DNA from 3 places in the Streptomyces sp. NPDC089799 genome. Region 1 is predicted to be linked to each of the others. Evidence: riboswitches for the same ligand, from Rfam matches in the RefSeq annotation. Region 1 holds a riboswitch; each other region holds the start of a gene.

Region 1 (7,042 bases):
GGTCGGCGCACCCGTCTACTTCGCGGTCTACCGCGAGGGCGAGATCGAGGTCGTCGGAGTCTCGGACACCCCGGGTCATCCCGCCTGCGAGGAGTGGGCGGACTTCCGGGCGACCGGTCACGCGCACGCCATCGGGCAGTGCCTGCTCGCCCAGCTCGACGAGAAGAGCCGCCGGGACCACTACGACCGGCACCCCGTCGAGGCGATCACCCCTTATACGGTCCGGGACATGTGGGCGCTGGAACAGCGAATCGCCGGCATGGAGCGGATGCAGCCAGTGATCGAACGGCAGGAATATGCCCTCGGCACGGTATGCGCGGCTATTCCGATCACTGCCGGTGACGCTGCCGCGACCATGGCCATTTCTCTCCCTGCCCATCAAGAGCAGAGATTGCCCTGTGTAGTGGATCGACTACGGAGTGAAGTAGGCGCGCTGTTGAGCACGCTCTCCTTCTCTATCAGTATCTGAAAACTCACTCCTTGTGATCTGCCAGTGCTTCCACCACCCTTGTCAAGAGGCCCTGGGGGGCCATTCCTGGCCACTTCCAATCACTGCGGGGTATGGAAATGCGCGAGTCGGTACAGGCAGAGGTCATGATGAGCTTCCTCGTTTCCGAGGAGCTCTCCTTCCGGATTCCGGTGGAACTCCGGTACGAGTCACGCGATCCCTTTGCGGTGCGCCTGACCTTCCACCTTCCCGGAGATGCGCCCGTGACCTGGGCGTTCGGCCGGGAGCTGCTCCTCGACGGCATCAACAAGCCGTCCGGTGACGGCGATGTGCACATCGCCCCCACCGACCCGGACGAGCTGTCCGACGTCCACATCCGGCTCCAGGTCGGCGGTGACCGGGCCCTGTTCCGGGCCGGCGCGGCACCCCTGGTGGCCTTCCTCGACCGGACGGACCGTCTGGTGCCGCTCGGTCAGGAGCGCACTCTCGGTGACTTCGAGGGGCACCTGGACGAGGCGCTGGGCAAGATCCTCGCCGAAGCGCAGCAGAACCAGCGGAACGCGGGCTGACGCACCGCTCGAAGACGCACCGCTCCGAGACGCACTGCGGGTTGACGCACTGCGGACCGGCGTACCGTTCCTTCCTCTTCATCCGCCTCGCCCGCGCCTGCCCGCCTCAGCGCTTGCGACGGCGGCCGCGCCCGCCGCGGGCCCGCCCGGAAGGGCCCGCCCCGGCGGGCGCCCGCGGTCCCGGGCGGTCGGCGGAGACCACCAGGGCCGCCAGCACCGTGGTCACCGGAACCGAGGCCACCAGCCCGATCGACCCCACCAGGGTCCGTACGATCTCCTCCGCCACCAGTTCGCTGTTGGCCACCGACCCCATGCTGCTGTTCGCGATCGAGAACAGCAGCATCAGGGGCAGTGCGGCACCCGCGTAGGCCAGGACCAGGGTGTTGACCACGGACGCGATGTGGTCCCGGCCGATCCGGATGGCCGCCCGGTAGAGGGCGCGCGGCCCCATGTCCGGGTCCGCCTGGTGCAGTTCCCAGACCGCCGAGGTCTGGGTGACCGTCACGTCGTCGAGGACGCCCAGCGATCCGATGATCACGCCGGCGAGCAGCAGGCCGCTCATGTCGATGTCCGGGTACAGGCCGTGGATCAGCCCGGTGTTGTCGTCGGTGTTGCCGCTCAGGAACGCCCAGTCGATGAGCACCGAGCCGAGCAGCCCGATCAGCAGCAGTGAGACCAGCGTGCCGAGCACCGCGACCGAGGTGCGGGCGGTGACCCCGTGGCACATGTACAGCGCGATCAGCATGATCGCGCTGGCTCCGATGACCGCCACGAGCAGCGGGTTCGACCCCTGGAGAATGGCCGGCAGGATGAACAGGGTGAGCACGCCGAAGCTGACCACCAGGGCGACCAGGGCGAGCAGTCCGCGCATCCGCCCGACGACGACCACCGCGATCGCGAAGACCGCGGCCAGCATCAGCATCGGGAACTTCCGGTTCACGTCGATGACCGAGTACTGCAGGTCGCGCGGGGCGTCCGGGGCGTAGGCGACCACGACCTCCTGCCCGTCCTCCAGCTGCCGCGGGGCGCCGGGCTGGACGATCTCCACGAAGGTGCGGCCCTTGTCGGGGCCGCTGCCGACCTCGACGGTGGCCTTCTTGCAGGTGGGGTTCCGCCCGGCCCGGGCCTTGGCCCCTCCGGGGGCCGAGGCGTCGCCGGTGGGCGGCGCCTGCGTCGCGACATTCACCGATTTGCAGTCCACGATTTGCAAATCGGTGACCTTGGCCTGTTGGGTCTGGCGGTCGAAGCCGACCCCGGTGCGCTCGTGATCGGGGGCGCCGCCCGGCCACAGCGCCACCAGGCCGACGAGCACGGCGGTGGCGAACGGGATCAGGATGGCGGAGATGACCCTGCGCAGGTGCCGTGAGACCGGGGCGGCCGGCCCGTGGCCGTGACTGTGGCCGTGCCCGTGCCCGTGCCCATGGCCGTGCCCGCTTGCCCGAGCACGGTCGCGCTCGTGATCGGGATCGTGACCGTTCCCGTGATCATGCTCGTGACCTGGGCCGCGGCCATGGCCGTCCATGGACCGGCCGGACTCGTTCGGGGGCTGAACCGATGTCGTCACGGGCCGATCATCGCAAGAGATACGGGGGCCCACTGTTCAGCACGCCACAGGTGACGCTAGCGTGGGGGGACCTTTGCACAACGCGGGAGCTCGGAGCACCGGGCTGAGAGGACGCTGATCACCGTACGCGCACCGAACGGGGCGTACGGGAAGAGGCTGCGTCGACCGCCGAACCTGTTACCGGGTAATGCCGGCGTAGGGAGATAGGTCTCATGACCATTCAGGACGACGCACGCACGCCTGCCGCCGACCAGAACGGGCGTACGCCCGGCTGGCACAAGGGCTACGTCGAGGGCTCCCGCCCCGACCTCCGGGTGCCGGTCCGCCAGGTCCACCTCACCACGGGCCGGGACGTCACGCTGTACGACACCTCCGGTCCGTACACCGACCCGCAGATCGACACCGACGTCCGTCGCGGTCTCGCCCCGCTGCGCGAGAACTGGATCATCAGCCGCGGAGACACCGAGGAGTACGCCGGCCGCCCGGTCCGGCCCGAGGACGACGGCATCAAGCACACCTCGCCGCGCGGTGGCCTCAAGAACCTCGACGCGGTCTTCCCCGGCCGCCCGCGGCTGCCCCGGCGCGGCCGTGACGGTGCCGCCGTCACGCAGCTCGCGTACGCCCGCCGCGGCGAGATCACCCCGGAGATGGAGTTCGTCGCGATCCGCGAGAACGTCTCCGCCGAGGTCGTCCGCGAGGAGATCGCGGCCGGCCGCGCGGTGCTGCCGGCGAACGTGAACCACCCGGAGATCGAGCCGATGATCATCGGCAAGAAGTTCCTGGTGAAGGTCAACGCCAACATCGGCAACTCCGCCGTCACCTCCTCCATCGAGGAGGAGGTGGAGAAGATGACCTGGGCCACCCGCTGGGGCGCCGACACGGTCATGGACCTCTCCACCGGCCGGAACATCCACACCACCCGCGAGTGGGTGCTCCGCAACTCCCCCGTCCCGATCGGCACCGTCCCCCTCTACCAGGCCCTGGAGAAGGTCGACGGCAAGGCCGAGGAGCTGACCTGGGAGATCTACAAGGACACGGTCATCGAGCAGGCCGAGCAGGGCGTGGACTACATGACCGTCCACGCCGGCGTGCTGCTGCCGTACGTGCCGCTGACCGCCCGCCGCAAGACCGGCATCGTCTCCCGCGGCGGCTCGATCATGGCCGCCTGGTGCCTGGCGCACCACAAGGAGAACTTCCTCTACACCAACTTCGAGGAGCTCTGCGAGATCCTCGCGACGTACGACGTCACCTACTCGCTCGGTGACGGCCTGCGCCCCGGCTCCATCGCGGACGCCAACGACGCGGCGCAGTTCGCCGAGCTGAAGACGCTGGGCGAGCTGAACACCATCGCCAAGCGCCACAACGTGCAGACCATGATCGAGGGCCCGGGCCACGTCCCGATGCACAAGATCAAGGAGAACATCGACCTCCAGCAGGAGATCTGCGAGGAGGCGCCGTTCTACACGCTCGGCCCGCTGACCACGGACGTCGCCCCGGCGTACGACCACATCACCTCGGGCATCGGTGCCGCGATGATCGCCTGGTGGGGCACCGCGATGCTCTGCTACGTCACGCCGAAGGAGCACCTGGGCCTGCCGAACCGCGACGACGTGAAGACCGGTGTCATCACGTACAAGATCGCGGCCCACGCGGCGGACCTGGCGAAGGGCCACCCGGGCGCGCAGGAGTGGGACGACGCCCTCTCCGACGCGCGCTTCGAGTTCCGCTGGGAGGACCAGTTCAACCTGGCCCTCGACCCGGACACGGCCCGTGAGTTCCACGACGAGACCCTCCCGGCGGAGCCGGCCAAGACGGCGCACTTCTGCTCCATGTGCGGCCCGAAGTTCTGCTCCATGAAGATCTCCCAGGACATCCGCCGCGAGCACGGCGGCGACCTGAAGGCCGAGGAGATCCAGGCGGGCATGGCCGAGAAGTCGGCCGAGTTCGCCGCCGCGGGGAACCGGGTCTACCTCCCGATGGCGGAGTAACCACCCGCCGCGCCGGACGGGCCCGCGACCTCATGGGGGGAGTCGCGGGCCCGTTTGCCGTGCCCGTCTCCCTCGTCCGTCTCCCTCGCCTGCCTCCCGAGCCCGTCCCCTTTGCCCGCCTCCTTTGCCCGTCCACGTCGTCCGGTCCGGTGCCCGGAGCCGGGCGGGAAAAAGGGCTTGTGCTGGAGTGCGCTCCAGCTCTTAGGGTCCGGCGCTATGACGATGCGATACAGGGATCTCGGGCGGACCGGGATGGAAGTCAGCGCGTACTGCCTGGGCACGATGATGTTCGGGGCGGTCGGCAACCCCGACCACGACGAGTGCGTACGGATCATCCACGCGGCGCTCGACGCCGGCATCAACTTCGTGGACACCGCGGACATGTACTCGGCGGGCGAGTCCGAGACGATCGTGGGGAAGGCGCTCAAGGGGAGCCGCCGCGACGATGTGGTGCTGGCCACCAAGGGGCACTTCCCGATGGGGGAGGGCCGCAACCGGAGCGGGAACTCGCGGCGGTGGATCGTACGGGCCGTCGAGGACAGCCTGACCCGGCTGGGGACGGACCGGATCGACCTCTACCAGATCCACCGGCCCGATCCCCGGACCGATGTCGAGGAGACCCTCGGAGTGCTCGGGGACCTGGTGCGGGAAGGGAAGATCCGCTCCTTCGGCTGCTCCACCTTCCCCGCCGAGGAGATCGCGGAGTCCCACCACGTCGCCGAGCGGCGGGCGCTGCAGCGCTTCCGGACCGAGCAGCCGCCGTACTCGATCCTCGCCCGCGGCATCGAGGCGAACGTGCTGCCGGTCTGCCGGCGGTACGGGATGGGGGTGCTGACCTGGAGCCCGCTGGCTTCCGGCTTCCTCAGCGGGAAGTACCTGCCGGGCCGGGACCTCGACCTGAGCAGCGGGCGGGCGGCCCTGACCCCGGCCCGGTTCGACCCGGCGGTCCCGGGCAACGGGGCCAAGCTGGAGGCCGCCGGGCGGCTCAAGGAGGTGGCGGACGGCATCGGGCGTACGCTCCCGGAGCTCGCGGTGGCCTTCCCCCTCGCGCACCCCGCCGTCACCTCGGTGATCATCGGCCCGCGGACCATGGAGCAGCTGGAGGACCTGCTGAAGGGCGCGTCCCTGCAGCTCGACGACGAGACCCTGGACCGCATCGACGGGATCGTGCCGCCGGGCACCGACCTCTACCGGGCGGACGGCGTGTGGCGGCCCACCGCCCTGACCGAACTCGCGCAGCGGCGGCGCCCCGTCGGGGAGCGGTAGGCGGGGGCGTCCGGTGGGGCGTCCGGCCGGGCCGGCCCTCGGCGCACGGCCCTCGGCGCACGGCCCTCGGCGCACGGCCCTCGGCGCACGGCCCTCGGTACCCGGTGCCCGGCACCCGGAGTCCCCTCCGGGTGCCGGGGCGCGCCGGTGGCGGGACCGGCTAGGCGACGACCTGGTAGTCCGCGCCCAGCTTCTGCCGGGCGTAGTCGCGGTTCGCCTCGATCCGCTCGCGCTGCTCCTTCGGGAGCGCGTCCCCGTTCAGCAGCCGCTCACAGCACTCCAGCGACTCCTGGTACGCGCCGGTCCAGTAGGCGGCCACGGCGAGTTCGTCGAGCGCGCGCCACTCGTGCCAGGAGAACTCGACGAACAGGATGTCCTCGGGGCGGGGGAGGGCGGCGGCCTGCTTGGCGAACAGGTACGCCAGCGGCCAGCGCTTCTCCAGGCGGCAGATGCGGGCGAGGTCGCCGAGCGCCTCGGCGCGGGTGGGCCGGGTCTCGTGCGCGCGCAGGTAGCGGTCCAGCACCTCGGGCCAGGGCCGGTCGAGGTCCACCGCGAGCCGGGCGGCGTAGAGCCGGGCGCAGTACGTCTCCTCGATCCAGCCGGGCATGGCCGCCCGGTGGTCGTAGGCGGCGAGGGACTTCTCCGGCTCGCTCGCGTCGCGCCAGCTCTGGGCCAGGTAGAAGGCGTAGCGGGCGTTGTCGGGTTCCTTGCGGAGCCCCTCGGTGAGCACCTCCGCGTCACGCAGGTACTTGGTGCGCTGGCCCTCCCGCATGCGGGCCCCGTTGCCGATGGTGCGGATGTTGGCGCCTTCGAGTACGCCGGCGTCGTACCGCCGGCCGCAGTCGATGTACTCGTGGAGCACGCCGACGTACCGCCAGGGCAGCTTGGTGGAGACCAGGGCCGGACGCCAGTGGACCATCGGGCCGTGCTTCAGGGCGACCCGGTACGCGTCCTCCGTGAGGTGCGGCATGGTGAAGCCGGGCTCGGTCTCCACGATGTCGTCGCCGTCGATGAAGAAGAGGTAGTCGGCACTGTCGCGGGCGAGTTCGATCGCCTCGGTGCGGCTGCCGTCGAAGCCCTTCCACTCCCGCTCGTACAGGGTGCCGGGGATGCCGAGGTCCTCGAAGGTCTCGCGGATGACGTCCTGGGTGCCGTCCGTCGAACCCGTGTCCACGATCACCCAGGTGTCGATCAGCGGACGGACCGT
Region 2 (7,042 bases), on a different contig from region 1:
TCGAAGTTGTGCGGGTTCCGGATCCCCAGCCCCGACCCGATCGGCGAGCCCAGCGGCATGATCGCCGCGCAGCCCGCGTCCTCCAGCTTCCGGGCCAGCACCGGGTCGTCGTTGGTGTACGGCAGTACCGTGAAGCCGTCGTCGACCAGCGTCTCGGCCGCGGCGAGGAGTTCCTCCCCGTCCGGCAGCAGCGTCCGCTCGTCCGCGACGACCTCCAGCTTGATCCAGTCCGTGCCCAGCGCCTCCCGCGCGAGCCGCGCGGTCAGCACCGCCTCGCCCGCGGTGAAGCAGCCCGCGGTATTCGGCAGCACGCCGATGCCGAGCTTGGACAGGACCGACAGCACCGATCCCTGGACCGTGGGGTCCAGGCGGCGCATGGCGACGGTGGTCAGCTCCGTCCCGGAGGCGACCAGCGCCCGCTCCAGGACCTCCAGGCTCGGCGCGCCGCCGGTGCCCATGATCAGACGGGAGGAGAAGGTCCGCCCGCCGAGGGAGAACAGGTCATCAGCCATGATCGCCTCAGCCTCCCTGGACCGCGGTGAGGATCTCGACCCGGTCACCCTCGCCCACCGGCGTGGCCGGCCACTGCCCGCGCGGTACGACGGTCTCGTTGAGCGCGGCCGCGACCCCGGACGGGGCCGTGGTGAGGGTCGCCACCACCAGGTCCAGCGTGGTGCCCGCGGCGACCTCGCGGGGCTCGCCGTTGACGGAGATGGTCATGCGTAGGACTCCTCTCGGGCGGCCGCCGCCCCGACGGGGCCGGGGGAGAACCGGCGGGGGGTGAACGGGCGTGCCACGTCCGGGACTTCCCCGGTGGCCAGGACCTCGGCCATGACGTCGCCGGTGACCGGGGTGAGCAGCACCCCGTTGCGGTAGTGGCCGGTGGCCAGGTGCAGTCCGGGCAGTTCGGTGGGTCCCAGCAGCGGGGCGTTGTCCGGGGAGCCCGGCCGCAGCCCGGCCAGGGTCTCGGTCAGCGGGAGTTCGGTGATGCCGGGCACCAGCTCGTGGGCGTCCCGCAGGAGTTCGTAGACCCCGCCCGCGGTGACCGTGGTGTCCCAGCCGAGTTCCTCGCTGGTCGCGCCGACGACGAGTTCGCCGTTCTCCCGGGGCACCAGGTAGACGTGGCTGCCGCGCACCACCGCGCGGACCGTCCGGGACAGGAACGGCGCGTACGCCGGCGGCACCGTGAGCCGGAGCACCTGCCCCTTCACCGGGCGCACCGGCGGCACGACCTCGGCGGGGACCCCGTCGAGCCGGCCGCTGAGGCTGCCGGCGGCCAGCACCACCTGGTCGGCGGCCGGTTCCGTGCCGTCGTCGAGGAGGGCGCCGGACGCCCGGCCGGCGGTGACCGCCAGCCGCTGGGCGGCGGCCCGGTGGAAGACCACGCCCGCCCGCTCGCAGGCGGCCACCAGGGCGGCGGCCAGCCGGCGCGGGTCGACCTGGTGGTCGCCGTCCACGCGCAGCCCGCCGCGTACGCCGGGCGCCAGCATCGGCTCCAGGCGGCGGCACTCGCGTCCGGTCAGCCACTCCGAGGCGAGGCCGCAGCGCCGCTGCAGGGCGTGCAGTTCGCGCAGGTGGAGGCGGTCGTCGGAGTCCAGGGCCACGGCGAGGGTGCCGCAGGCGCGGTAGCCGATGTCCAGTCCGCCGCTCGCCTCGCCGAGTTCCGCGGCGAACTCCTCGTACCGGGCGGCGGAGGCGAGGTTGAGGCCCAGCAGGGTCTCCTCGCCGTAGTGCAGTTCGGTGACGGCGGCGAGCATGCCGGCCGCGACGCGGGCGGCGCCGCCGCCGGGCGCCGGGTCGGCGAGCGCGACGGACATGCCGCGCCGGGCCGCCCGCCAGGCGGTGACCAGGCCGATGATGCCGCCCCCGATGACGAGGACGTCCGAGCCGGCGGCCGGGCCACCGGATCCGTGGGTGAATGAACGCATGGGCGTCGAGCCCCTCCCTTCGCCGGCATGACCCGGATCAGGTTCGTACGGTCGGAGGCCGGCCAGCCTCCCTCTCAGTCCGGTGCGCCCGGACTCCCGCGGTTGGATACGGTGGCCACCCTACCCCCGCCGCAAGGCCCGGGTAAGGTCGCCCGGCCGTCGCCACTTCCTGACGTGGCGTCAGATAGTTAGGGTGTCGGACGTGAGCAATCAGATCGAACAGACGGACCAGAAGGCCCCCGCGGACGCGCCCGCCGCGGGCGGAGCGGTGATCGTCGGAGCCGGAATGGCCGGGGTCCAGACGGCCGTCGCCCTGCGCGAAGCGGGGTACACCGGCCCCGTCACCCTGATCGGCGCCGAGCCGCACCAGCCCTACGACCGGCCCCCGCTCTCCAAGGCGGTCCTGCTCGGCGAGTCGGAGGGCTCCGCCTTCGACGTGGACTTCGAGGACCTCGGCATCGAGCTCCGGCTCGGCCTGGAGGTCACCGGCCTGCGCCCGGAGGCGCGGGAGCTCGACACCGCCGCGGGCCCGGTCCCGTACGGCAGCCTGGTCCTCGCCACCGGCGCCGAACCCCTGACCCTGCCGGGCTCCGAGGGCGTACCCGGAGTGCACCTGCTGCGCACCCTGGACGACGCGGAACGGCTCCGGCCCGTACTCGCCGCAGCCCGTGACCTGGTGGTCGTCGGCGCGGGCTGGATCGGCGCCGAGTTCGCCACGGCCGCCCGCGCGGCCGGCTGCGCGGTCACCGTCGTCGAGGCCGCCGACCGGGTCCTGGCGGGGGCACTGCCCGACGAGGTCACCGGCCCCATGGCCGACTGGTACGCCGAAGCCGGGGTCCGCCTGCTCACCGGCGTCAAGGTCGCCTCGGTCGAGCCCGGCCTGGTCCGGCTGGCGGACGGCCGCGAGCTGCCGGCCGGCGCGGTGGTGGTCGGCATCGGCGCCCGCCCCGCCACCGGCTGGCTGGCCGGCACCGGCGTGGAACTCGGCCCGGACGGCTCGGTCACCACCGACGACCGGCTGCGCACCTCGGTGCCCGGGGTGTACGCGGTCGGCGACTGCGCCTCCTTCCCGTCCGCGCGCTACGGCAAGCGGCTGCTGGTCCACCACTGGGACAACGCGCTGCAGGGGCCGCGCACGGTCGCCCTGAACATCATGGGCGGGGACCGGGCGTACGACCCGGTGCCGTACTTCTGGTCGGAGCAGTTCGGGCGCTTCGTCCAGTACGCAGGCCACCACGCTGGTGCCGACACGCAGCTGCTCCGCGGGAACCCGGCGGACGCCGCCTGGTCGGTCTGCTGGCTCCGTGACGGCGCCCTGGTCGCCCTCCTGTCGGTCGGCCGCCCCCGGGACATCGCCCAGGGCCGCCGCCTCATCGAGTCCGCGACCCCCGTCGACCCCGCGAAGCTCACCGACCCGGCGGTCCCCCTCAAGTCCGCCGCGGCCTGACCCGTCCACGGGGCTCGGCGCCCCCGGACGGGCGGCTCGGGTACCGGGCGCCGCCGGGGGATGGCAGGCTTGACCGCGTGACCGAGATTGACGCAAAAACCGACGCTCTCGTCCCCGAGTGGCTCTACCTCCCCGACATCGCCGAAATGCTCGACGTCGAGGTGACCCGGATCCGCCAGCTGGTCAAGGAGGGCCAGCTCATCGCCGTACGGCGGGGCGAGAACCGGGCGCTCCAGGTGCCCGCCGCCTTCATCGACGGCGACAAGGTGGTCAAGGGCCTCGCCGGGACCCTGACCCTGCTCCGGGACGACGGCTTCACCGACGAAGAGATGCTGGAGTGGCTCTTCACTCCCGACCCGACCCTGCCCGGGACCCCCGCACAGGCCCTGAGCGAGAATCGCGGCACGGAGGTGAAGCGCCGCGCACAGGCGCTCGCCGTCTGATCCGTTCCGCACGACCGCAACCGATCCACTGACGGGCGTACGGGCCCGCGCGACGCGCGGGCCCGTACCCCGCCCATCCGGGGGGTTTCCCATGTCCCTGGCCGATGCCCGGCTGTACCTCTGCACCGACGCCCGCAAGCGCCAGGGCGACCTGCCCGAGTTCCTCGACGCGGTCCTCGCGGGCGGCGTGGACATCGTCCAGCTCCGCGACAAGGGCATGGAAGCCGGCGAGGAGCTGGAGCACCTCCGGGTCTTCGCGGAGGCGGCCCGCCGCCACGGCAAGCTCCTCGCGGTCAACGACCGCGCCGACGTCGCCCACGCCATCGGCTCCGACGTCCTGCACCTCGGCCAGGGCGACATCCCCGTGCCGGCGGCCCGGGCGATCCTGCCCGAGTCCGTGCTGATCGGCCGCTCCTGCCACGCCGAGGCGGAGGTCGACGCCGCCGTGGCCGAGCCCGGCGTCGACTACTTCTGCACCGGCCCCTGCTGGCCCACCCCGACCAAGCCCGGCCGGTACGCGCCCGGCCTGGACCTGGTGCGCTACGCCGCCTCCCTCGGCCCGTCGCGCCCCTGGTTCGCCATCGGCGGCATCGACGCCGGGAACCTGGACGAGGTGCTGGACGCCGGCGCCACCCGGATCGTGGTCGTCCGCGCGCTCACCGAGGCATCCGACCCCGGCGCCGCCGCCGCGGACCTGGCCAAGCGGGTCCGCGAACGCCTCTCCTGAGGCTCCCGCCTCAAACGTCCCCTCTGGATCAGCTTGTCCGAATCGCCGGGTCCCGCGCGGGACCCCGGGCAAGGTGTCCAAAAACGCGTCCAATACGTGGACATCGCTTCGGCCTGCAGTGCTGCCCGTCTAACCTGCCGGTATGGCCCTTGGAACCGCTTCGACCTGGACGGACCGTGCACGCACGGTCCATGAGCTGCTCTCGTCCGGTGCCCCCTCGTATTCGTTCGAGTTCTGGGCCCCCCGGACGGAGAAGGGCGAGCGGAACCTCTGGAACGCGCTCCGCCGGGTCGAGGCCGTGGCCCCGAGCTTCGTGTCCGTGACCTACGGCGCCGGCGGCTCCAACCGAGACGGCACGGTCAAGGCCACCCAGGAGATCGCGGCCGACACCACCCTCACCCCGGTCGCGCACCTCACCGCCGTCGACCACTCCATCGCCGAGCTGCGCCACGTCATCGGCCAGTTCGCGGACGCCGGGATCCGCAACATGCTCGCCCTGCGCGGCGACCCGCCGGGCGACCCGATGGGCCGGTGGGTCGCGCACCCGGAGGGCGTCCACTACGCCGCCGACCTGGTCCGGCTGCTCAAGGAGTCCGGCGACTTCTGCGTCGGCGTCGCCGCCTTCCCCGAGATGCACCCGCGGTCCAGCGACTGGGACACGGACATCCGGCACTTCGTGGACAAGTGCCGCGCCGGTGCCGACTACGCCATCACGCAGATGTTCTTCGACCCGGAAAATTATCTGCGGCTGCGCGACAGCGTCGAAAAGGCGGGCTGCGAGACCCCGATCATCCCCGAGGTCATGCCTGTTGTGGGCATCAAGCAGTTCGACCGGCTGCCCCAGCTCACCAACGCGGTCTTCCCTGCGGACGTGAAAGAGCGCATGCTCGCCGTCAAGGACGACGCAGCCGCTGTACGCTCCATTGGCATCGAGTTCGCCACGGAGTTCTGCGCGAGGCTGCTGTCCGAGGGTGTCCCGGGTCTGCACTTCATCACGCTGAACAATTCCACGGCGACTCTCGAAATCTACGAGAACCTCGGTCTGCACCAGCGGGCCTAGACCGGCCGCACCCGTGGGCGGCCGCAGCGAGAGGGGCCAGGCATGGGGATGTACGTGCTCTACGGCGCGTTCGGCTTGGTCGCACTGTGGCTGCTCGCCGAGGTGCTCCTCCAGTACAAGGCCCGGCTGCGCTGGCGCCTGCTGGCCTTCTCGGGCTTCCTCGGCGTGGTCGCCGGCGTGATACTCCCCTCCGTACCCGTCATCGGGGCCGGTGCCACCGCCTTCGCCGTCGGCCAGACCCTGGTGACGCTCTCCTTCCGCAAGGGGTTCGTGGCCGGCTGGGCACTGCGCAGGGGCGCGGCCGGGAAGACCCCGGCGCCCGCCGCCAAACGCCGCCGCGGCGGGACCGACACCCCCGCGGCCGGACTCCGTGTATCCGACCTCGCGTACGGCGACCAGGACCCGGCGGGCCGCCCCGGCGGCCGGGGGGACGACTCCGGCGAGCGGTCCGAGCCGGCGTTCCTCCGCCCGGAACCGCTGTCCCAGGGCGCGGACCAGGGGGAGGCGCCGCGCCCCGGCCAGGGCTTCGCGCCCGGTCCCGGCTACACACCGGACTCCGGCGGGTTCGCCCCCGGCCCCGGCGGCTTCGCGCCTGACTCCGGTGGCTTCGCCCCTGACTCCGGTGGCTTCGCGCCGGACTCCGGAGGCTTCGCGCCCGCTGCCGACCCCGCGCAGACGGCCCCCTTCGCCTCGCCCTTCACCACCGCCGAGCAGGACGCCCACCAGTACGCGGCCTACTACGACCCGCAGACCCAGGGCGGCTACGACTACGCGGGCGGCTTCCAGACCGGCGGCGAGCAGCAGGTGTACGCGGCGTACTCGGACCCGTACATCGGCACCGCGGGCGTCGACGGGTCGCAGCAGTACGGCTACGGCGACCCCTACCAGCAGTACGGGCAGTACTCCATGGACACCCCGCCCGGCGGGGTGTGGGTGCCGCAGCAGCGGTCCACGGACGCCGCGCAGCCCGACGCCCACCCCCAGCAGTGGCCCGGCCAGGAGCAGTACGACCCGCAGCAGTACCCGTACCGGGGCAGCGGCGAGTACGAGCAGTACCGCTACTGACGCCCCGGCCCGGGCACGGGCCCAGGCCCGGGTACCGCACCCGGCCGCCGGAGACCGGCGGCCGGCCGGCGGTGCCCGCCGCGGCTCACTGCGAGCCGCGGAAGTCCGCGCCCTCCACGATCAGCCCGGCCACCAGTGCGCCGGTCATCCCGGCGTGGGCCAGTCCGCCCCCGGGGTGCGCCCACCCGCCCGCCCGGTAGAGGCCGGGCAGGGCGGTGGTGTTGGAGGGGTACAGCATCCGGCCGCCGGCACCCGCGAGGGCCGGGGCCGGCACCGAGCCGCCGTACGCCCCGGTCGCGGCCTCGACGTCCAGCGGCGTACGGGCCTCGTGCCACAGCAGCCGCTCGCGGAGGTCCGGTACGGCCCGCCCGG
Region 3 (7,042 bases), on a different contig from region 1:
CATCCGTGTGACGTTCCCGGAGCTGACCGAGGAGCGCCGCCGCGAGTACATCAAGGTCGCCAAGGGCAAGGGCGAGGACTCCAAGGTCTCCATCCGCGCCGTGCGCCGCAAGGCCAAGGACGCCCTCGACAAGCTGGTCAAGGACAAGGAGGCCGGCGAGGACGACGTGCGCCGCGCCGAGAAGGAGCTCGACGACACCACCGCGAAGTACGTCGCGCAGGTGGACGAGCTGCTCAAGCACAAGGAAGCCGAGCTCCTCGAGGTCTGATGAACGACTCTCCTTGGGAGGCGGAGCCGGTTCCGGCAGGTGCCGCATATGATCGGGGGGCCGTCCTTCCGGACGGCCCCCCGTTCCGCGCCGAGACGCCGCTGCAGGAGCCCATGCCCACGCCACCCCCGCAGCCTCCGCAGGACGCCCCGCCGCCGCCGAAGAAGCGCGCCGGGCGTGACCTGCGCGCCGCCATAGGGGTCGGCGTCGGTCTCGGCGCCGTCATCTTCGCCTCACTGCTGATCGTGAAGGCGGTCTTCGTCGGCGTCATCGTCGTCGCCGTGGTCGTCGGCCTGTGGGAGCTCACCTCACGGCTGCAGGAGCGCAAGGGCATCAAGGCCCCGCTCGTGCCGCTCGCGGTGGGCGGTGCCGCCATGGTCATCGCCGGCTACGTCCGTGGCGCCGAGGGAGCCTGGGTCGCCATGGCCCTGACCGCGCTCGCGGTGCTGGTGTGGCGGATGACCGAGCCGCCCGAGGACTACCTCAAGGACGTGACCGCGGGCGTGTTCGCCGCGTTCTACGTGCCGTTCCTCGCCACCTTCGTCGCCATGCTGCTCGCCGCCGACGACGGCCCGCAGCGGGTGATCACCTTCCTGGTGCTCACCGTGGTCAGCGACACCGGTGCGTACGCGGTCGGCTGGCGCTTCGGCAAGCACAAGCTCGCCCCCCGCATCAGCCCCGGAAAGACCCGCGAGGGCCTGTTCGGTGCCGTGGCCTTCGCCATGGTGGCCGGTGCGCTGTGCATGCAGTTCCTGATCGACGACGGCACCTGGTGGCAGGGCCTGGTCCTGGGCCTGGTGGTCGCGGTCAGCGCCACCCTCGGCGACCTGGGCGAGTCGATGATCAAGCGGGACCTCGGCATCAAGGACATGGGCACCCTGCTCCCCGGACACGGGGGCATCATGGACCGCCTGGACTCCCTGCTGCCGACGGCCCCGGTGGTCTGGCTGCTGCTGGCCCTGTTCGTCGGGACGGGCTGACGCCGGTACCCGAAGGGCTGACGCCGGCCCCCGAACGGCCGAACCCGGCCCGGACGGGACCCACCCGGTACTCTGGAAGGGCGCGCTGCCGGTGCAGCGCGCCTTTCGTCTTACGAGGAGTACCTGCCATGGCCCGCCCCGCTCCGGGAGAGCTCACCTTCGTCGCCCCTCGCGGAGTCAAGAAGCCGCCGCGGCACCTCGCCGACCTCACGCCGGCCGAGCGCCGCGAGGCCGTCGCCGCCGTCGGCGAGAAGCCGTTCCGGGCCAAGCAGCTCTCCCAGCACTACTTCGCGCGGTACGCACACGACCCCGCCGAGTGGACCGACATCCCGGCCGCCGCCCGCGAGAAGCTGCGCGAGGCCCTGCTGCCCGAGCTGATGTCCGTCGTACGGCACATCTCCTGCGACGACGACACCACCCGCAAGACCCTGTGGAAGCTGCACGACGGCACCCTGGTGGAGTCCGTGCTGATGCGCTACCCCGACCGGGTCACCATGTGCATCTCCTCGCAGGCCGGCTGCGGCATGAACTGCCCGTTCTGCGCCACCGGCCAGGCCGGCCTCGACCGCAACCTGTCCACCGCCGAGATCGTGCACCAGATCGTCGACGGCATGCGGGCGCTGCGCGACGGCGAGGTCCCCGGCGGCCCGGCCCGCCTCTCCAACATCGTCTTCATGGGCATGGGCGAGCCGCTGGCCAACTACAACCGGGTGGTCGGAGCCATCCGCCGGCTCACCGACCCCGAGCCCGACGGCCTGGGCCTGTCCCAGCGCGGCATCACCGTCTCCACCGTCGGCCTGGTCCCGGCCATCCACCGCTTCGCCGACGAGGGCTTCAAGTGCCGCCTCGCCGTCTCGCTGCACGCCCCCGACGACGAGCTGCGCGACACCCTGGTCCCGGTGAACACCCGCTGGAACGTGCGCGAGGTGCTCGACGCGGCCTGGGAGTACGCCGAGAAGTCCGGCCGCCGGGTCTCCATCGAATACGCCCTGATCCGCGACATCAACGACCAGGCGTGGCGGGGCGACCTGCTGGGCCGGCTGCTCAAGGGCCGGCGGGTGCACGTCAACCTGATCCCGCTGAACCCGACCCCGGGCTCGAAGTGGACCGCCTCCCGCCCCGAGGACGAGCGGGCGTTCGTCCAGGCGATCGCCGCCCACGGCGTGCCGGTCACCGTCCGTGACACCCGCGGCCAGGAGATCGACGGAGCCTGCGGTCAGCTCGCCGCGAGCGAACGGTAGTCTGGCCCCCGTACATCTGCATATTCCGACAGGGGAGCGCCACAGCGCTGAGAGTGCGGCAACCGTCAGGCCGCAGACCCTCTGAACCTCGCCCGGGTCATTCCGGGTAGGAAGTTCGGTCACCACCTCAAGCTGTTGCGCCCTGCCCGGGTGCCCCGCTCCACCGAGCGCCCGGGCGGGGCCGCGTCTTCTCCTGGACACCCCAGGAGGAACATCCGTGAACACCACGAAGAAGATCGCGGGGGCCGCGCTCGCCGCCGCGCTCGGCGTGACCACGCTCACCGCGTGCGGCGGCGACGACAAGGACGCCGGCGCGGGCAGCGGAGCGGCGCCGAAGACGGTGACCGTGGTCGGCCACGACTCCTTCAACCCCTCCAAGGAGGTCCTGAAGGAGTTCGAGAAGCAGACCGGCTACCGGGTCGAGGTGGTCAAGAGCGGCGACGCGGGCGCGGCGCTGAACCAGGAGATCCTCACCAAGGGCAAGCCGCGTGGCGACGTGTTCTTCGGTGTCGACAACACGATGCTCTCCAAGGCCCTCGACAACGGCATCTTCACCCCGTACGAGGCCAAGGGCCTCGCCGCGGTGGGAGCCGGGTACCAGCTCGACAAGCAGCACCGGGTCACCCCGATCGACACCGGCGACATCTGCGTCAACTACGACAGGCAGTACTTCACGGACAAGAAGCTCGCCCCGCCGCAGACGCTGGACGACCTGGTCAAGCCCGAGTACAAGAACCTGCTGGTCACCGAGAACGCCGCGACCTCCTCGCCCGGCCTCGGCTTCCTCCTGGCCACCGTCGGCAAGTACGGCCAGGACGGCTGGAAGGACTACTGGAGCAAGCTCAAGGCCAACGGCGTCGAGGTCGTCGACGGCTGGGAGCAGGCGTACAACGAGCGGTTCTCCGGATCCGCCGGCGGCAAGAAGGCCAAGGGCGACCGCCCGCTGGTCGTCTCCTACGCCTCCAGCCCGCCGGTCGAGGTGCTGTTCTCCGAGCCGCAGCCGGCCGAGGCCCCGACGGGCGTCTCCACCGGCACCTGCTTCCGCCAGATCGAGTTCGCCGGTCTGCTGAAGGGCGCGAAGAACGAGGCGGGCGGCAAGGCCTTCATCGACTTCATGATCGGCAAGGCGTTCCAGGAGGACATGCCGCTGAACATGTTCGTGAACCCGGTGGTCAAGGACGCCAAGCTGCCCGAGGTCTTCACCAAGCACGGTGTGCTGATCGAGAAGCCGGAGAACGTCGCTCCGGACACCATCGCCAAGAACCGTGAGCAGTGGGTCCAGGCGTGGACGTCGCTCGTCGTGAAGTAGGCGCCGGGAAAGCCGGGAAGAAGGCGGCGGCCGCGGAGCGCGCGGCCGCCCGCCGGGGCACCCTGCTCCGGCTCGGCCTGCTGGCCCTGCCCGTCGCCTTCTTCGCGGTGTTCTTCGCCTGGCCCGTCGCCTCGATCGTCGGGCGCGGCCTCAAGACCGACGAGGGGTGGCAGTTCGGCCGCATCGCGGAGGTGCTGGGCCGGCCCGACATCGCCGACGTGCTCTGGTTCACCACCTGGCAGGCCGTCGTCTCCACCGTGCTCACCCTGCTGATCGCGCTGCCCGCCGCATACGTCTTCGCCCGGTTCTCCTTCCCGGGCAAGGAAGTGCTGCGGGCGGTGGTCACCGTCCCGTTCGTGCTGCCGACCGTGGTTGTCGGCACCGCCTTCCTGGCCCTGGTCGGCCGCAACGGCCTGACCGACGAGCTGTGGGGCTTCCGCCTGGACACCACCGTCTGGGCGATCCTCCTCGCGCACGTCTTCTTCAACTACGCCGTGGTCGTCCGGACCGTCGGCGGACTGTGGGCCCAGCTCGACCCGCGCCAGGAGGAGGCCGCCCGGGTGCTGGGAGCGGGCCGGTTCGCCGCCTGGCGGCGGGTGACCCTGCCCGCGCTGGCCCCGGCGGTGGCCGCCGCCGCCCTGATGGTCTTCCTCTTCACCTTCAGCTCCTTCGGCGTCGTCCAGATCCTCGGCGGACCCGCGTACGCCACCCTGGAGGTGGAGGTCTACCGGCAGACCGCCCAGCTGCTGGACCTGCCGACGGCCGCGGTCCTGACGATGATCCAGTTCACCGCGATGGCCCTGATCCTGGCGGTCCACGCCCGTACGGTCCGCCGCCGGGAGACCGCGCTCCGCCTGGTCGACCCGTCCGGTACGGCGCACCGGCCGCGCGGCGCCGGCCAGTGGGCGCTGCTGGGCGGAGTGCTGCTGACGGTGGCCCTGCTGATCGTGCTGCCGCTGGGCGTCCTGGTGGAACGTTCCTTCGACACCTCCGGCGGCTACGGCCTCGGCTTCTACCGCGCCCTCCAGGACGCCGGCTCGACCGGCACCTTCGTGGTGGCCCCGCTGGAGGCCGTCTGGAACTCCCTCCGGTACGCCCTGGCCGCCACCGCGATCGCCCTGCTCATCGGCGGTCTCGCCGCGGCCGCCCTCACCCGGCGCGCCGGCCGGTTCGTACGCGGCTTCGACGCCCTGCTGATGCTCCCGCTCGGCGTGTCCGCGGTGACGGTCGGCTTCGGCTTCCTGATCACCCTGGACGAACCTCCGCTGGACCTGCGGACCTCCTGGATCCTGGTGCCGCTGGCGCAGGCCCTGGTGGGCGTGCCCTTCGTCGTACGGACCATGCTGCCGGTGCTGCGGGCGGTGGACGCGCGGCTGCGCGAGGCCGCCGCGGTGCTGGGCGCGTCCCCCTTCCGGGCCTGGCGGGAGGTCGACCTGCCGCTCGTACGCCGGGCCCTGCTCATCGCGGCCGGATTCGCCTTCGCGGTCTCCCTGGGCGAGTTCGGGGCGACCGTGTTCATCGCCCGGCCGGACCATCCGACGCTGCCGGTGGCGGTGGCCCGGCTGCTGGGCCGGGCCGGTGAGCTCAACTACGGCCAGGCCATGGCCCTGAGCACCATCCTGATGCTGGTGTGCGCGGCGTCGCTGCTGGTGCTGGAGCGGCTGCGGCCCGACAAGACCTCCGGAGAATTCTGATGCGAGCACAGCCCGGGAAGTCCGCCACGGCGGGGGCCGGACTGCTGGAGATCGAGGACGTCACCGTCCGCTTCGGCGAACGCGCCGTGGTGGAGGACGTCCGCCTCGACGTCGCCGAGCACGAGATCGTCTGCGTCCTCGGCCCGAGCGGCAGCGGCAAGTCCACCCTGCTGCGGGTGATCGCCGGACTCCAGCCCGTCTCCGCCGGCCGGGTCCGGCTCGGCGGCGCCGACCAGGCCGGAGTGCCGGTGCACCGGCGCGGGGTGGGCCTGATGTTCCAGGACCACCAGCTGTTCCCGCACCGGGACGTGGGCGGCAACGTCGCCTTCGGCCTGCGGATGGCCGGATCCCCGAAGGCGTCGTACGGGCCGCGGGTCGCCGAACTCCTCGACCTGGTCGGTCTGCCGGGGGCGGAGCGCCGGGCCGTGGCCTCGCTCTCGGGCGGCGAGCAGCAGCGTGTCGCGCTGGCGCGCGCGCTGGCCCCGTCCCCGCGCCTGCTGATGCTGGACGAACCGCTCGGCCAGCTCGACCGCGGACTGCGGGAACGGCTGGTCGTGGAACTCCGCGCCCTCTTTTCCCGGCTGGGCACCACCGTCCTGGCCGTGACCCACGACCAGGGCGAGGCGTTCGCGCTCGCCGACCGGGTGGTGGTGATGCGCGACGGGCGGATCGCCCAGGCGGGTACCCCGCTGGAGGTCTGGCAGCGTCCTGCCTCGGAGTTCGTCGCCCGCTTCCTGGGCTTCGAGAACGTGGTCCCGGCGACCGTGTCGGACGGCATGGCGGCCACCCCGTGGGGGCGGGTACCGGTTCCGGCGGACGCCCCGGCGGGGGAGTGCCGGCTGCTGGTCCGGCCGGGTGGCGTCCTGCTGTCCCCCTCCGGCCTGGACTGCGTGGTGGAGTCCCGGACGTTCCGCGGCACCCATGTGGCGGTGGCCCTCCGCCCGCACTCCGGTCCGGGGCTGGAGGCGGAGTGCGAGCTGGCGGAGGCCCCCGAGGTCGGTGCCTCGGTCTCGGTGACCTTCGCCCCGTCGGACGTGGTGGTCCTTCCGGCGGAGTAGGCCCGCGGGGTGGGCCCGTCGAGGGCCTACGGCACCGGGACCGGGGCCGGTTCCGGCTGTTCGGCCGGGGCGTCGTGGCTGCCGAACCAGGCCACTGCCACGGCTCCGGTCACGGCCAGGACGAAGCCCGCCACGGCGAGCCAGGCCAGGCCGGGGCGGGAGGCGTCGCCCAGCCAGAGGACGCCGATCGCGCCCGGCAGGACCGTCTCGCCGACGACCAGGGCGGCCGTCGCTCCGTTCACCGAACCGATCTGCAGGGCGACCGTGTGCAGGTACATGCCTCCCGCGCCGGCCACCACGATCGCGTACAGCGCGGGATCGGCGAGCAGCGTGCCGAGCCGGAACGGGTCGACGCCGTCGAGGATCCGGACGCCCACGCCGAGGGCGCCGAAGGCCAGGCCGGAGAGCAGGCCGGCGAGGACGGCGGCCCGCGCGCCCAGGAACCGTACGGCCACCGTGCCGCCCACGATGATGAGGACGGTCACCGCGAGC

What was found. A riboswitch is a leader RNA that binds a small molecule or an ion and turns the genes downstream of it on or off. The one in region 1 is predicted to bind thiamine pyrophosphate.
Region 2: linked by a shared signal. The riboswitch ahead of thiO (glycine oxidase ThiO) and the one ahead of thiC (phosphomethylpyrimidine synthase ThiC) in region 1 are both predicted to bind thiamine pyrophosphate.
Region 3: linked by a shared signal. The riboswitch ahead of AB0O36_RS20160 (thiamine ABC transporter substrate-binding protein) and the one ahead of thiC (phosphomethylpyrimidine synthase ThiC) in region 1 are both predicted to bind thiamine pyrophosphate.

The regions. Positions count from the first base shown of each region.
Region 1 is NZ_JBFBGR010000007.1:108,207-115,248, forward strand. It holds gene AB0O36_RS09430 (helix-turn-helix domain-containing protein) at 1-469, shown strand, start outside; gene AB0O36_RS09435 (SsgA family sporulation/cell division regulator) at 568-1,017, shown strand; gene AB0O36_RS09440 (YibE/F family protein) at 1,124-2,614, opposite strand; TPP riboswitch at 2,654-2,800, shown strand; gene thiC (phosphomethylpyrimidine synthase ThiC) at 2,794-4,569, shown strand; gene AB0O36_RS09450 (aldo/keto reductase) at 4,792-5,835, shown strand; gene AB0O36_RS09455 (glycosyltransferase) at 5,996-7,042, opposite strand, start outside.
Region 2 is NZ_JBFBGR010000012.1:178,285-185,326, reverse strand. It holds gene AB0O36_RS16275 (thiazole synthase) at 1-512, opposite strand, end outside; gene thiS (sulfur carrier protein ThiS) at 520-720, opposite strand; gene thiO (glycine oxidase ThiO) at 717-1,928, opposite strand; TPP riboswitch at 1,926-2,038, opposite strand; gene AB0O36_RS16260 (FAD-dependent oxidoreductase) at 2,215-3,375, shown strand; gene AB0O36_RS16255 (Rv2175c family DNA-binding protein) at 3,453-3,818, shown strand; gene thiE (thiamine phosphate synthase) at 3,910-4,545, shown strand; gene metF (methylenetetrahydrofolate reductase [NAD(P)H]) at 4,688-5,605, shown strand; gene AB0O36_RS16240 (hypothetical protein) at 5,648-6,670, shown strand; gene AB0O36_RS16235 (NAD(P)/FAD-dependent oxidoreductase) at 6,756-7,042, opposite strand, start outside.
Region 3 is NZ_JBFBGR010000017.1:73,969-81,010, forward strand. It holds gene frr (ribosome recycling factor) at 1-268, shown strand, start outside; gene AB0O36_RS20150 (phosphatidate cytidylyltransferase) at 268-1,248, shown strand; gene rlmN (23S rRNA (adenine(2503)-C(2))-methyltransferase RlmN) at 1,377-2,489, shown strand; TPP riboswitch at 2,510-2,620, shown strand; gene AB0O36_RS20160 (thiamine ABC transporter substrate-binding protein) at 2,707-3,798, shown strand; gene AB0O36_RS20165 (iron ABC transporter permease) at 3,879-5,492, shown strand; gene AB0O36_RS20170 (ABC transporter ATP-binding protein) at 5,492-6,550, shown strand; gene AB0O36_RS20175 (hypothetical protein) at 6,577-7,042, opposite strand, start outside.